Regions from separate parts of the Clostridium sp. 001 genome, predicted to be linked through region 1. Evidence: riboswitches for the same ligand, from Rfam matches in the RefSeq annotation. Region 1 holds a riboswitch; the other holds the start of a gene.

Region 1 (8,533 bases):
AAATAAAAACATAGACGTAGTGAGAAAAGAGGAGAAATATACTTGAAGGAAATTGAAAAAATCTACTGCAGAAGAAAAAAACATTACGACCATCTTGTGAAAAGGCAAAGTTCTGCTGCAGTACGTATGAGTAGGTTACGTTTTTTAATATTTTTGCTAGGAATAATCTTTATAGTAGGTTTCTATATTAAAAACTATCACTATATGAGTTTAAGTATTTTCCTGGTTTCAGCTATATTGTTTGTACTTGCTGTAAGAATCCATGAAAAGTTAAAACAAAATACAGATTTTACAAAAAAACTAGTAAGAATAAATTGTAATTCGCTAAAAAGAATAGTTGGTGATTGGAAAGAATTTAACGAAAAAGGGGAAAGTTTTAAGGATGTAGAGCATAATTATTCCTGGGATCTTGATATATTTGGTGAAAACTCATTATTTCAATGTATTAATTGCTGTAATACTTATCTTGGAAAGGAAAACTTAAAAAATGTGCTGTCATCACCTTTAGGAAATTCTAAAGATATAGAAAAAAGACAAAGTGCAGTTTTGGAATTGTCCCATAAATTAAAGTGGAGACAGCATCTAGAGGCACAGAGTTCATCCATAGAAGATGATAGGGAGAGTGTTTCAAAGCTTAAAGAAATAGTTTCAACTGAGAATTCAATGTACAGAAATAAATACATTATAGGTGTATTTAAAATAATTCCTATTGTAACTATAATGCTTTTGCTTATGAGTTTTGTATTTCACTTTTTTAATAATTCTATAGGGTATGCAGCACTTGTAGTTCAAATAATTTTACTTTTACCAGGGGCTAAAAACAGATTTAGTACTTTAAACACGGTTTTCAATTTAAAAAGTAATATAAGATCTTATGAAAAAACCATATCCTTAATATGCAAAGAAGAATTTCAGTGTGATTACTTAAATGACTTAAAAAGTATGCTATTTAAAAAACAAAATGGAAAATTAAAAAATGCAGCAGAAGAAATATATAAACTAAAAAGGATATCAGAGAGCATATCTCAGCGCCAGAACATTGCCTATATAATACTTAATATATTTTTCCTTTGGGATTATCAGTGTATGTTTGCCTTTGAAAAGTGGAGGGAACAAAATGGCAGTGAGCTTTATGGATGGATTGAAACTGTTGGAAAATTTGAAATGTTGAGTAGTCTTGCAGTTATAGCATTTGACCATTCAAGTTGGACAATGCCTGAAATTTTGGATAAATCCTTAGTCTTAAAAGCAGATTCCATGGCACATCCTCTTTTAGGGGATAAGGCAGTTTGTAATAATCTAGATTTGGGCAAAAATTCTAAAGTAGCACTTATCACAGGATCAAATATGTCGGGGAAAAGTACTTTTTTAAGAACAGCAGGTATAAATTTAGTACTTGCTTATTCGGGGGCACCGGTTCGTGCAAAATCATTTTGTTGTTCTATAATGAGTATTTACACCTGTATGCGAATAAGTGACAATTTAGAAAAAAATATATCTTCTTTTTATGGAGAAATTTTGAGAATAAAATCTATTGTAGAAGCTGCTAATAGAGGAGAAAATATTTTTTTCTTATTAGATGAAATATTTAAAGGTACTAATTCTATAGATAGGCACACTGGAGCCAAGATACTTATAAATGAATTGATGGACTCTAATACCTGTGGTATGGTATCAACTCATGATTTGGAATTATGTGATATAGAGAATGAAAGTAATGAAAGAGTAAAAAATTATCATTTTAGAGAATATTATAAAGATAATAAAATACAGTTTGATTATAAATTGCATAGAGGTGCATCGAAAACGAGAAATGCTCTGTATCTTATGAAAATGGCAGGAATTAATGTACCTGACAATTAATCTGATATATTTTTTGCATATTCAATAATATTTTTACAAAATGTACTTTAGAGTATAAAATCTATTGACTAACTTAAAGTTTTAGTTCATAATATATTAATATAAGTGAATAACTGAGGTAGAGGTGCAGAATTTAAGAGTAGAGTTGAGGAGTTAAGCACTATGATACAGCTTGAAAGGAAATTTTGCCGAAGTTATTTAGCAAATGCTTTAATGCTAAGTAATTGGGTTTACATAAAATATATGTAAAACTGTCACAAGGTTAATTTGTGGAGAGCTATCATTCGTTATAGGATTAATATGTCTTTATATAACCTTGAGTGTACTCTCAAGGTTATTTTTATGATCACCTTATGTCCGTCTTAGTTATATCACTTATCGGAAATTAAAAACCGATAAGGGGGGAAAAAAATGCAGAGTGTTGCAGAACAAAAACAAGAGGGGACCTATGAACTTAAAAGAGGGCTTAAAGCCAGACATTTAAATATGATTGCTTTGGGTGGAGCTATAGGAACAGGGTTATTTTTAGCTCTAGGAGCTACGATTAAACAGGCAGGTCCTGGAGGAGCACTTGTGGCTTATGGCTGTATAGGAGTTATGGTTTATTTTTTAATGACAAGTTTAGGAGAAATGGCAACGTACATGCCTGATTCAGGTTCCTTTAGTACATATGCCACTAAGTTTGTAGATCCTGCACTGGGGTTTGCACTTGGATGGAACTATTGGTACAATTGGGCTATAACTGTTGCAACAGAAATGGTAGCAGGGGCCTTGATAATGAAATTTTGGTTTCCAGGTGTACCATCTATTATATGGAGTATATGTTTTTTAGTACTTATAGTTGGACTTAATTTATTGTCTGCAAAAGCTTATGGAGAATCAGAATTTTGGTTTGCAGGTATTAAGGTCTTTACAGTTATCGTATTCTTAATTGTAGGTGTGGCAACTATTTGTGGAATATTTAATGGAAAACCTGTAGGATTTAAAAACTTTACAGTAGGAGATGCACCTTTTGTAGGTGGTTTTAAATCTATATTTTTAGTTTTCTTAATTGCAGGATTTTCTTTTCAAGGTACAGAGCTTATAGGTATAGCAGCAGGAGAAAGTGAAAATCCAGAAAAAACTATACCAAAGGCAATTAATGCTGTATTTTGGAGAATAATATTATTTTATATAGGTACAATATTTGTAGTAGGAGCTCTTATACCTTATATGAATGCAGGAGTTGATACAAGTCCTTTTACGATGGTATTTCAAAAGGCAGGTATAGCAGGGGCAGCTTCTCTTATGAATGCAGTTGTTTTAACCTCAGTTCTATCTGCAGGAAATTCTGGAATGTATGCTTCAACAAGAATGTTATATTCTATGGCTAAAGAAAAAAATGCACCTGCATGTTTTGCAAAAGTTAATTCAAGGGGAGTACCAGTAAATTCACTTATACTTACTACTATAGTGGCATCTGCTTGTTTTTTAACTGGATTTTATGCAGAAACTACAGTGTATGTATGGCTGGTAGCAGCTTCAGGACTAGCAGGATTTGTAGCATGGGTTGGAATAGCACTTTGCCATTATCGCTTTAGAAAGGCATATGTTTTTCAAAAACGTGATTTTAGTAAATTAAAATATAAAGCTAAATTATTTCCACTGGGTCCGATTATAGCACTTGTACTTTGCATTGTGGTTATCTTGGGTCAAGGTATTACTTATTTTGGAGAAGCTAAAATAGATTGGGGTGGAGTTATTTCTTCATATATAGGACTGCCTTTATTCTTAGGTCTATGGATATGGTATAAAAAAAGGCATAGTACAAAAGTTATTAAATTAGAGGATGTAGATTTTAATAGTATTGAAAAAGAAGTAGAAAATATGAAGTAATATTTTGGCAAAAAGTTTCTAGGGAGTTTACTTTCCTAGGAACTTTTTTATGTTTTATAGATTAGACTATTATAGATAATTTATGGTAGAATTAGAAGAGCAATGATGAAAAAAATCATGTTCTTGTCTAGTATTGTATTTTTAAATTAAAATTAAATCTGCTAAAATATTTAGCTAAGCTTAAGGCTTTATCAATAAGGGGGGGGTAATAGTATTTATAAAAAGGTATTTACAAATGTTATCCTTATATTGTTTACTGCATTACTTTTAAAAGTTATGGCTGTAACTTTTTATTACAATACCAATTCTCTTTCTCTTAAATATTCGTCTAATATAAGAATTAATAAATTAAATGATATAAGTTACAAAAGAAAAGACAATATACCAAAAAAAGTTAATAATACTGTAATGCAAAATGAACCTATAGTAATAGCTCATCGTGGAGCAAATAGATTTGCTCCTGAAAATTCCATTCCTGCTATTGATATTGCAGGTAAAATGGGATATTGGGGAGTAGAATTAGATGTATGCTCTTCCTCCTATGGTGTTTTATATTTACTCCATGATCCTACACTTAATAGAACAACTAATGGAAGGGGACCAATAACAAAAAAGTCGTCAGACGAAATAGATGAGCTTAAGATTGATAAGGGGGCAAATATAGCTCAATATCCTAATTTAAAAGTACCTCGATTTGAGGAAGCATTGACGGAATGTTCTAAATACAATCTCGTACCAATATTTGAAATTAAATTTCTAAGTAGAAGAAATAGAGATATTAATACATTTTTAGATATTATCCATGAATATGGTTACGAAAAAAAAGTCATTGTTCATTCATTTAATTATCAAGCTTTGGAATATTTAAAAAGTAAGGATAATCAGATTCGTATAATGCCAATTATAAATCCAAATAGCAGACTCCATGGTTATATGTATGCGAAGTCTATAGGGGCTGTAGCTTTAGATTCCAGATATGATTTTCTTACTAAGAAAATTGTACAATTGGCTCATAAAGATGGGTTAAAGGTATTTTGTTGGACAATTGATAGAAGACAAGATTTTAAAAGAGCTGCTAAAATGGGGGTAGATTATATATATTCTGATACCATTTATCCAACTAAGAAAGAAGTAAAATTAAGAAAAAATCCTGTATAGGTATTAAAGTGAAATTAAAAATTGAGAATTAAAAATTAGTAGTTATGGATGATTCCCTTCCGTTAACACTACAGAAGATCTAAAATATAGTGCTATTGCAGCTTTACTTCAATAAGATTTAAATTTAAGATTTTTTAAATTACAATGGGCATTGCTTGAGACCCTTTGTATGAAAGATTATTAGTCCTAAGGAGTTTACTAACTTAAAAATCAACTTATACGTAGGAACATTTTTACAATAATGAAGCTTTTTTAAAATTTTTTTCTTAGCCTTATCAAAATATTTAATTGAACTGAATGTTGTAAAAAATATTTGGAGTATAAGTTGATTTTTTTGTTCGAAACTCTATAAATCATTGACATTACTTAAATAAGACATGAATTAAATCAATAGCTGTTTTATTACAAACACTGTAATTAACTTCAAGTCCATTTCTAGTTCCTTCTATAATTTTTGCTGTCCTTAATTTTTGTAAGTGTTGTGATAAAGTTGACTGAGGAATTTTAAGGCAATTTTGCATGTGTGTAACATTACAGCAGCCCTTATCTAATAGCCCTCTGACTATACATAGTCTAATAGGATGTGCCAGTACCTTAAGAAGTTCAGCAGTATCGGCATACTCTTTATAATTATTGTCCATAGTTCTACCTCGCTATATTTCTATATTTAAATCTTTACATTTATATATTATGATATACAAATATAAACGTCAATATATAATAATTATAAAAGATTTATTAAATTTTAAAATAGTAAAATATAATTATGTAATATATAATATAGGCAAAACTAATTAGTGTACAAGCAAGTACACTAGATATGTGAAGGAGATTAACTATGAATTATGATAAGATCGATAAAAGTGCTATAAAATCATGGATTATTGGAAGAACAGTAATTAGTGTTATATTTATAGCTTTATATGTGCTATGTGTGAATTTATTCTTAATGCCAAGAATTGAAGATATGAAAGTACTAAAATGTGGTTTAAATCTTTTAACTGCAATAATAATATTTGTTTCAATTTTGGATAGTTTTATATGGCCCTTTTTAGAGTATAAACAGTGGAAATACGGAATATTTGAAGATAAAATTGAACTTATAGAAGGCATAATCATAAGAAAAAGAACAATAATTCCAGTTTCTAGAATCCAGAATTTAAAAATAGAACAAGGACCAATTGAAAGAATGTGCAAAATAGCTTCTGTAAATATAATAACTGCAGGGGGTACACATAAAATCCCTGCTATAGCTGTGGAAGATGCTGAAAAAGTCGCAAATAACCTTAAAAATGTTATAGAATTGGGTGATAAAATTGGATAGGGTAGAGAGAAATCATTTCTTTAAATTATTTTATAGTTTAGGCACAATATTAAAAGAAATGATAGGAATTATTTTTGCATCAGGATTCTTGATTAAGTGGATTGGATTTAGATTGGGAATTTTAATTGCAGTAATTTTATTAATACTACTTCTAGCATATGAGATTATAGAATGGAGAAAAAACATTTTTATAATAAGAGAAAAGTATATTTATCACAAAGAAGGGGTCTTTAGCGTAAAAAAAATAGAAGTTCCTTTAGAAAAAATCAATACAGTTGACATTTCAACAAATTTTTTTGAACAAATTTTTAATGCAGCAACTATAAAAATTGATACAGGAGATGCAAAGGATCATGGAAATGAATTGAAATTCACTTTAAATAGAGGTAGGGCTGAGGAGCTTAGAAATATACTGCTTAAAGAAAATACGAATACACTTAAAAATAAATATGAACAGGAATCTTATAGTTTAGGTTCAAAAGAATTATTTATATATTCTATTATTTCTAATTCACTGTTTAAGGGACTAGCTATATTGCTTGCTATACAGCAATTTTTTGAGGAACGTGTTAAAAGATTACTTAAACTTAATATTGATATATCTAAATATTTTAGAGGGTTTAATTATACAACTTTTTATGAAAAAATTTATACAATCGCAATTATAGTTTGTATTATATTATTTGTAAGTTTATGTTTGTCTATTATATATAATTTTATAAAATATTATAATTTTAGAATGTGGGCTGATAATAATAAAATTTGCATAAATTATGGAGCCTTAAATAAGAAAAATTATAGTTTCGATAGAGAAAAGATTAAAGGGATACATCTTAAACAGACTATTTTAATGCAGGTTTTTGGCTATTTTACTATAGAAATAGAAAGTATTGGATACGGAGATGAAAAAGGAGAAAAAGCTATACTATATCCCATATGTAATAGCCAATTGAAAGATAAAATATTAAAAGATTTACTTGATGAATTTTTATATGAAGATAATTTTAATAAACCTCTTAGTAATGTATATTTTGGCTTTTTTTATAAGAAAATTGTATTTTGGGTAATTGTAACTTGCATGATTGCATTTATAAAACCAAGCTTTATTTTATTTAGCATAGCCATGTTTATAATATTATTTATTATAGGACATATGGAATTTAAAAATACGGCATTGGGGATAAATAGAAGTTTAGTTTGCATATGTCATAATAGTTTTAATAAAACTCAATCTGTTTTAAAGATGTCGACTATACAATCTATTACTTCATCATATAATTATTTTCAGCACAATAAGAGAGTTTGCAATTACAAGTTTATTTTATATAGTTCTAATTATGGTAAAGAATTAAAGGTTAAAAATTTAAAAGATAATGCTGTTGAGAAATTTTTTAGATAAGGAAAGACAGCTACACTTAGAATGATTGCAGGCTTTGAAAAACTCAATGGAGTTTATTATGTAATAGTTAATGGACATGTAGTAGTTGAGTATGGTAAAATTAAAAAAGATATTTTGCCTTGAATGGTAATTAGAATGAATTAAATTATAAAGAGCATACCGTTTTTTAATTAGGCTATGCTCTTTATAACATTATATAGAGCATAATTACAACTATAGTAGACAAATAGGATAAAATAGATATAAAATATAAAATATAGTATTTAAATGACTATAAAGTTATAATTTATATTGGAGGTTTTATAATGGCAATTTTAGTTTGCGGTGGAGCCGGATACATAGGCAGTCATATGATTGCGGAGTTATTGGAAAATAAAAAAGAAGTTATCGTATTAGATAATTTTGAAAAAGGACATAGATCTGCAATTTTAGGTGGAAAGGTATATGAGGGAGATTTAAGAGATGATAATATACTTGACAGAGTATTTGGAGAAAATGAAATTGAAGCTGTAATAGATTTTGCTGCTTATTCTCTTGTAGGGGAAAGTGTAGATGAACCTCTTAAATACTTTGATAATAATGTAGGTGGAACTTTAAATTTGCTTAAAGCAATGAGAAAGCATAATGTAAAGTATATTGTATTTTCATCAACCGCAGCTACTTATGGGGAACCAAAAAGTATACCAATTTTAGAAAATGCAGTTACATATCCTACCAATCCCTATGGAGAATCAAAGCTTACAGTGGAGAAAGTTTTGAAGTGGAGTGATAGGGCATATGGTATAAAGTATGCTGCGCTGAGATATTTTAATGCAGCTGGAGCACATATAAATGGGGTTATAGGAGAAGATCACAGACCTGAAACTCATTTAATTCCAATAATACTTCAAGTAGCTTTAAAAAAGAGAGATAAA
Region 2 (8,533 bases), 1.7 Mb from region 1:
AGTTCTCTACATAAAAATTTATACCACTTATGAGCGCATCTAGAAAAATAGTTCCAAACACAATACTACCTATATAGAAGTTAACTGTTATTTTATTTTGAACTTTGTAATGCAAATTTTTATATTCTCTTGTACTGTTTTTTATCTTTTTCTCAAGACAGCTTATACCCTTATCGATTAAATAATACCCTACATGTTTTTCGTATTCTTTTCCACAAGCTTCTTTTGCACACTCTATAGCTTTCTTGGCTATAAAAGATTCAGGTATGTTTATATTTTTAGACATTTTCTCTATTCTATGTCTATAATAGTCCTTAGACTTAAAATCCATTTCACTGTAAATTCCTGAAGGATCCATTTTCAATATTTCTTCTACATAGGACAATCTTTCAAAGTTTTCTTTCCAGTTCAATGCAGATATTTCTACCATTCCACTTATAGAATTTTCCATAGAAATCTGGCATACACCCTGCTTTTGATGATTTATATTTACCATCCTTTTAACACTGCTATCTTCTTTATCTAACTCCTCGTCTATCCATTTGTATATTTCAGCATTTCCTATAAAATTATCCCTTAATGTTTTAATGAATCCTTCTGTAAAATGGGGCGTAAATTTAATATTTTTATCCTTTAACTTATGAATTATTTCATTCTCATTCTCTTTAGAATTTATAATATCCTCTGCTTCACTTTTTGCCCTCTTTCTTTCTTTTTGCATAAATACCATACGATCAGTTATATTACTTATATTTTGAATCAAAGCTATCCTTATCATTATAGGTATTGCCCAGAGTTCTCCACTTTTTAATATTGTGTTTTCCTGATATGCATTTATGAATGTTTCTATGGTATCTTCTTTTACAGTTCCTTGAGTTTTCGATAACATTTCCCTAGCAATGTAGTATATTCTAGGGAAACCCTTCATAGTGCCTTCAGTCATTACAGGGAGATTTTTATAATATTTTTCAGACATATTATTTTTTATATCTTTGTATTCCTTTTTTACCAAATACAAGTTATCTAAAAGCCATTCGGCGCAGGATACTATTTCCTCTCTATTTTTAATTTCCTCATCAAAAAAATTGTATCCAGCTAAAATCCTTCCGTAACTTTTATCCAAACTCTTTATTAATTGCTTTTTGCAGCTTTTTCTTTGAACTGCAGATGGAACAGTTGATATTTCTCTAGCATATTTCTTTAATTCTTCTCTATCAACAATTAGTGTAGAAATATCCTCTCCTACATTTTCATTTCCACAATCAACCTTATTGAGTTTGCTATAAGTCATCATGAGTAATAAAATTATCCCTATACCTATAATGCATACAATGTAAAGCATAAAAAATCCATCCTTTCCTGTGAAAAAGAATTTTGCTTTGATTATTGTTCCCAATAAAAGCACAAAATATTAATTCACACTCAGGATGGATTTAAATTATAACATTATTTCATTTTCTATTAGATCATCAAAGCTTTGCCTTTTAGCAATTAGCCTTGCCTTTCCTTCCTTTACTAAAACTGCTGCAGGTTTGGGAATCTTATTATAATTACTAGACATAGAATATCCATAAGCTCCTGTGGTAAACACAGCTAATATGTCACCGCTTTTGCTTTCCGGGAGCTCCACATCTTTTATCAATATGTCTCCCGATTCGCAAGATTTTCCAGCTATAGTAACTGTTTCTTTTGCACCATCATTTACTCTATTTGCTAGAACACACTCGTATTTTGCACCATATAAAGCCGGCCTTATATTGTCCGCCATGCCTCCATCTACAGATACATATTTTCTTACGTCTGGAATATTCTTTATAGACCCTACGGTATAAAGAGTTGTTCCCGCATTACCAATTATAGACCTTCCAGGTTCTATCACAAGAGTAGGAAGTTTTAAATCAAGCTCTTTAGCTTTTTCCCTTGCCTTTTGAAGTATAATACTGCAAAAATCTTCTACAGATTTAGGCTTATCCCCTTCAGTATAGTATATTCCAAATCCTCCACCAAGGTCTAATTCCTCTACTTCACAGCCCAATTCATCTTTTATTTTTTTAACTAAACTTAACATAATTTCAACTTCGTCTTCATAAGGTTTGGTTTCAAATATTTGAGAACCTATATGACAGTGGATTCCAACAAATTTTAAATTAGGAAAATCAACTGCACTTTTTATTATATTCATAACCTCATTATTTAACATGGTAAATCCAAATTTAGAATCTATTTGACCAGTTTTTATATAGTCATGGGTATGAGCTTCTATTCCTGGTGTCACTCTAAGGAGTATTTCTTGTATTTTACCATATTTCTTTGCTGTAGAATTTATCTTTTCCATCTCATAGAAATTATCTACTACAAACTTACCTACTCCCAGTTTTACTCCCATATCTATTTCATCTAAAGTTTTATTATTTCCATGAAAATAGACCTTTTCCATAGGAAAGCCGCTTTTTAGTGCAGTATACAATTCTCCATCTGATACTACATCCAAATACAATCCCTCACTGTTTATTATCTGACACATAGCCAAAGTTAAAAAGGCTTTACCCGCATAAGTGACCTTATTAGCTTTATCAGCCTCGAAAGATTTGTAATATCTCCTGCACCTATCCCTTACTAATTCTTCATCCATTACATAGAGAGGAGTCTTAAATTCTTTTACTAATTCCCCCGTACTCATCCCACCAATGTATAAAACATTGTTTCTGATTTCCATGCTACCCATCATCTTCACACTGGTTTCCTCCCAAAAGTTTTTAAGTATGCTTTTAATTTCATAAACATACTCCGAATACACGTCAAGATTTATAATAACTATTAATAAATTTTACCCGAATAAAATTATAAATTAAACTCTTTTGCTACTACGTTTATAGTTTTCATTTTATCTTCTTGTTTTATAGCACAAGTAATTCTTATCTCAGATGTAGTTATCATCTTTACACCTATATTGTTTTCTTTAAATAATTTAAGCATCTTTGCAACTACTCCGGAAGTAGTTTTCATTCCTATACCAACTACTGAAAATTTAGTAATGTTTTCATCTATATCAACTTTAGTTTCTTCATTAAAATAGTTTTTTAAAATGGTAAGACAATCTTTTAAATCAACTTTTGGTACAGTAAATGATATATTCACCTTTCCACTTACAGGTGCAGTTTGGCTTATCATATCTACATTTACTCTCTTTTCTGCTATCTTCTCAAATAAATTGGAAATAATGTTTATGTCGTTATCAATATTTGTTAGCGTTATTGCTGCATCTTCATCACTTGTTGCAAGTCCTGTTACTGGTTTACTCTCTAAATTCATACTATCTACCCCCTTAATAACTGTTCCTTTTATATCACTATTGCTTAATCCCACATATACAGGTATATTATACTTTTGAGCTAATTCTATGGATCTAGAATGCATAACTTGAGCACCTAAACTTGAAAGTTCAAGCATTTCCTCATAATCTATTTCATCTAGCTTTTTAGCGTCTTTATATTTTCTAGGATCTACACTGTATATGCCATCTACATCTGTATATATCTCACAACTTCCTTTTAGTTTTACAGCTATTGCAACAGCTGAGGTATCTGACCCTCCTCTTCCTAGAGTAGTTATATCTCCTTTATCATTTACACCCTGGAAACCTGCTGCAATTACAACTTTTCCTTCATCCAAACTTTTCTTTATTTTTTCTCCATTTATATCACATATAAGAGATTTGCCATATTGTCCACTAGTTTTTATGCCAATTTGATAAGCTGTATAACTTACAGCATCACATCCTAAATCTTTGATAGCCATAGCAAGCAGTGCACAGGACATCATTTCGCCAGTAGACAAAAGTGCATCTAATTCTCTCTTATCTGGGGTATCTGTAATTTTTTTGGAAAGGGCTATTAAGTCATCTGTAGTATCTCCCATAGCTGATACTACAACTACTAGACTGTCTCCATTTTCAACCCTACTAACTACCGTCTTTGCTACATTTTTTATCTTCTCTGGAGTTCCTACTGAACTCCCTCCATATTTCTGAACAATAATTGCCATAATACTCCTCCCTAAATTGTTTGTTATCAATGAATCTTATAAAAAAATAGTGCAGTAAAGGGACACAACACCTATACTGCACAAATATGCATGGTCGTGTACCTTTGTAGCTCTCCACTAAAAGTATATCCATTAAATCATATAAAATGAATATGCCTTTTCAATGACAGCTTTGAACATATTATGTACAAAGCCAAAAACAGTTTCGCCAAACTAGTTTTTTCGGCTGCAGCTCCTTTCTTTATTTTTCAACGTCCGCCGACTAAAAATAAATACTGATAGTTACAGCACCTCTACCCTAAGGTAACTAATTTATTAAATTGTTCTAAGTTTATCACAAATATTTAATGATTTCAACTATTTTTTTACTCTAAATCCTTTAGAACCAGATATAACCCTTCCTATGGTAATTATTTTACCGGTTATACAATCCCTGCATTGGGCAGGAGTATCACCTGTACAAATTTTACCTGGATAAAGTGCATAAAGTTTCCTATACACACCTTCTGTTACATTTGGCATAACTACATTAGCTCCACTCTGAAGAGCTATAGTCCTGCCTCTTGGATTCAAAGTTTCCATAGCTGTTGTACCGGGAAGATTAATATCCGGCATAATCAGTCTGCTTATAGCCATAACTTTAAGAGCATTTATGAACGTTCCACCTTTTTCATCTCTTAAAGGCGTATCTGCATTTGGAATAAAAGGCCCTACGCCTACCATATCTGCGTCTATTTCTTTAAAAAATAGTATATCCTCTGCAAGTGACTCAAAAGTTTGACCAGGAAGACCTATAAGGCATCCTGTACCAACTTCATACCCTAACTTTCCAAGATCTTTCAAGCAGCGCTTTCTATTTTCATAACTCATCCCGGGGTCCATTTTTGCATACAATTCCGGATCCGTAGTTTCTATTCTTATTAAATATCTATCTGCTCCAGCTTCTTTAAAAGCTTTATATTCTTCAAAAGTCTTTTCACCTATGCTGAGAGTTACAGCTATGTCCATTTTTTTTATATTTGATATTATGTATTTAAGCCTATCTACAGTATAGTAATCGTCTTCTCCAGACTGCAAAACAACTGTTTTGTAGCCGTATCCTACTGCTTTTTTTGCTAATTCAATTATTTTATCCGGCTCTATTCTATACCTTTTAATATTTTTATTATCACGTCTAAGTCCGCAGTACATGCAATTTCTTTTGCATATATTAGAAAATTCTATCAGCCCTCTTAGATGTACTTCATCCCCCACATATTTTTTTCTTACTCTGTCTGCCGCTTTAAAAAGTTCTTCATTATGCTCGTTACTGTTAAATAATTCAACTATTTCACTTTTATCAAGTGTATGATTCAATTCAGCTTTTTCAATTGATTCTAGTAATTTATCCCCCATAGATCATATCTCCTTTACAAAACACTGAGCTTCAGGATAATTGATTTAAACCTGAAGCTCAGTAAACTTTTAATTAATCGAGGAAGTCTTATACACATATAATTCATGCAGTGCCCTTGTAGTCATTATATATTTTAATGTATTTTCATCTTTTTCACAGGTGTCTATCATTATAACCGCGTCAAATTCTAAACCTTTTGCGAAATAACTTGGAAGTATAACTTCACCGCTGGAATAAATCATATCTTCTCTATCAAGCACATTTATATGAATTTTTGCTTTTATTAAATTACCTATAGCTTCCGTGTCTTTTAAATCCCTGCAAATTATGGCTATACTTTCATAACCTCTTTCTTTTAATTTTACAACATTATCGAGTATTTTGTCCACAAGTTCTTTGGAATTATCTACCCTTTTTTCCACAACTTTTTTTCCACTTCTAACTAGGGGTACGGTTTTATCCCCCTCTAGATATTTATTCGCATAATCAATTATTTCATTTGTGGATCTATAGCTTTTATTTAATGAAAAACGCTTTATCTCTAAATCTGGGAGTATGTTTTCCAATTTTTCTACAGCAGGTGTCTCTTTTGAAAATATAATTTTCTGATTGGTATCTCCTACTATAGTAAAAGATTTACACTTTGTAAGTTCATAAATAACCCGAAACTGTAGTGGGGAATAATCTTGTGCTTCATCTATCACTATATGTCTTACTTCATCTCTATATCTTAACCCTTCCAGCTTTATTTTTAAATATAAAATAGGAGCTAAGTCATCATAAATTAGCAGTTTATTTCCATTAAAATCATTGTATAATGTAATTACATCAGGGTTTTTAAGCCAAATTAACTTATTTTTTTTGATATTAATTACTTCTTTTATTACATCTCTTATATCATTTCGTCTCTTATACTCCAGCTCATTTCCACAATCATTTAGTTCACTTTCCGTTAGACTCTTCACCTTATTTTCATACTCGTTTTGTATAGATATTATTAGCCTGTTTCTTTCATCCCTTATTTTTGAATATATGACTCTTTTTATCCTGGAACTTCTCTTAAACAGAGGCATATCTTTAAAATAATAATTAAGCATCTTATCTATGTCTTCTCCAGATATTATAAGTTTATCGTAAAAAAACACATCCTCTATCTTAAAACAGTCTTTTTCCAAGATGCCAATAAAATTATCTATATCCTGAACATATTGTAAAGAACCCTTATACTTAATTTCTTCAGAAAAATCTTTTTGGTGACTTAATACTTTTTCCATATAATCCTTAAAATCCATTATATAAGGCACATTTAGCATATCCTCTGCAAATTCTCTAAAAGTAGTTTGAGTAACCTTTTCCTCTCCTAAACTTGGAAGTACAAGTGAGATATAATCTATAAATATGCTATTAGGACCTAATATCAGTACCTTTCCTTGAAGAACCTTTCTATAATTGTATAATAAGTAAGCTACTCGATGCAGTGCTATAGTAGTTTTTCCACTTCCTGCTACTCCATTTACTACAATAGCTCCTGTTCTAGGCTGTCTTATTAAATTGTCCTGTTCTTTTTGTATAGTCATTACAATATCTTTTAACTTTTCACCAGCATTTTTGCTAAGTACCATTTGCAGGATTTCATCTTTTACATCTATACTAGAATCAAACATACCTACTAGATTAGATTTTTTTATAATAAACTGTCTCTTAGAAAGTACTTCTGTTTCTACTTCTCCCATAGGAGATGTATATTTTACAGTTCCCAGTTTACCTGCATAAAACAAAGCAGCTACAGGTGATCTCCAGTCAATTACAATAGGTTCGTAACTTTTCCTCCCTGTAACACCAAACCTACCTATGTATATTTCTTCCTCTCCATATTCATCCTGAAATTTTACCTTACCAAAATAAGGTGAATTGCTCAGTATAGTAAGTTCTTTTATACTTTTGTTTACTAGCCTATACTGTTCTTCCTTTTCGTACATTTCATGGTTGAAATATTCTATAACTTTATCTTCATCATCTTCGTACTGTTCCAAATTTTTTTCTCTTAGCTTTAAAATATAATCTATTACTTTTTTTCTAATCCCAATGTATTCTAGAATTTGTACCTCAATTTCCTTTAAGACTTCTTTTAATTTTTCCTTTTCAAGGTTTAGTTCGACTTCTTTCTCCAATTCCTTTTTTAAATCATCTCTATACATATTACTATCTCCATTTCATAAGTTAACCATTAGGCATTTTCAAAGAAATAACCAGTGAGTATTTTAGCCTATTTTCTTTCAAATGCTTTAGAGTAGTTTATAATCAGAGTCTTGTATCCTGAGTTTCCTGTTTTTTGTCATTATATTCTTTTATTATGTCCATAAATTCCTCTCCCATTAGAGTTTCTTTTTCAATTAGACTTTCAGATATCTTTACGAGTAAATTCTTATTATCTTTAATAATACTCTTTGCCTTTTCATGACATTCTTTTATTATTTTTAAGGTTTCATCATCTATAATAGAAGCCGTTTCCGCACTACAATTTTGCACTGGTCTTCCATCCAAATATCTATCCTGCATTGACTCTAAACCCATCATATCAAATCTATCTGTCATTCCATACATAGTCACCATGCTCCTAGCTGTTTCTGTAGCCCTTTCAATATCATTGGATGCACCTGTAGATATACTATTAAGCTCTACTTCTTCTGCAGATCTTCCTCCTAACATAACACATATCTTATCTATCATTTCTTCCTTACTAACAAGATACTTTTCTTCTGTAGGAAGCTGCATAGTATACCCTAGCGCACCCATGGTCCTTGGAACTATAGTTATCTTATGTACAGGATCCGTATGTTTTAATAATGCAGCCACAAGTGCATGACCTACTTCATGAAAAGCAACAGCTCTCTTTTCAGTATCAGATAAAATTCTATCCTTCTTTTCTTTACCAGCCATAACTACTTCTACTGATTCTTCTAAGTCTTCCTGAATTACTTCTTCTCTACCGTTTTTTACTGCCCTTAAAGCAGCTTCATTTATCATATTAGCCAAATCTGCTCCTACAGCTCCAGGAGTCGATTTTGCTATAGAATTTAAATCTATATCTTC

The links. A riboswitch is a leader RNA that binds a small molecule or an ion and turns the genes downstream of it on or off. The one in region 1 is predicted to bind lysine.
Region 2: linked by a shared signal. The riboswitch ahead of B5S50_RS08700 (aspartate kinase) and the one ahead of B5S50_RS00810 (amino acid permease) in region 1 are both predicted to bind lysine.

What each region holds. Positions count from the first base shown of each region.
Region 1 covers NZ_CP020473.1:165,290-173,822, reverse strand. Annotated here, with positions in the region: gene B5S50_RS00820 (bacteriohemerythrin) at 1-6, shown strand, start outside; gene B5S50_RS00815 (MutS family DNA mismatch repair protein) at 43-1,863, shown strand; lysine riboswitch at 1,975-2,151, shown strand; gene B5S50_RS00810 (amino acid permease) at 2,275-3,738, shown strand; gene B5S50_RS00805 (glycerophosphodiester phosphodiesterase family protein) at 3,988-4,896, shown strand; gene B5S50_RS00800 (helix-turn-helix transcriptional regulator) at 5,259-5,537, opposite strand; gene B5S50_RS00795 (PH domain-containing protein) at 5,735-6,220, shown strand; gene B5S50_RS00790 (PH domain-containing protein) at 6,204-7,619, shown strand; gene galE (UDP-glucose 4-epimerase GalE) at 7,925-8,533, shown strand, end outside.
Region 2 covers NZ_CP020473.1:1,900,813-1,909,345, forward strand. Annotated here, with positions in the region: gene B5S50_RS08690 (glucoamylase family protein) at 1-1,342, opposite strand, end outside; gene lysA (diaminopimelate decarboxylase) at 1,439-2,734, opposite strand; gene B5S50_RS08700 (aspartate kinase) at 2,842-4,044, opposite strand; lysine riboswitch at 4,144-4,348, opposite strand; gene hydE ([FeFe] hydrogenase H-cluster radical SAM maturase HydE) at 4,402-5,439, opposite strand; gene B5S50_RS08710 (UvrD-helicase domain-containing protein) at 5,509-7,638, opposite strand; gene ftsH (ATP-dependent zinc metalloprotease FtsH) at 7,742-8,533, opposite strand, start outside.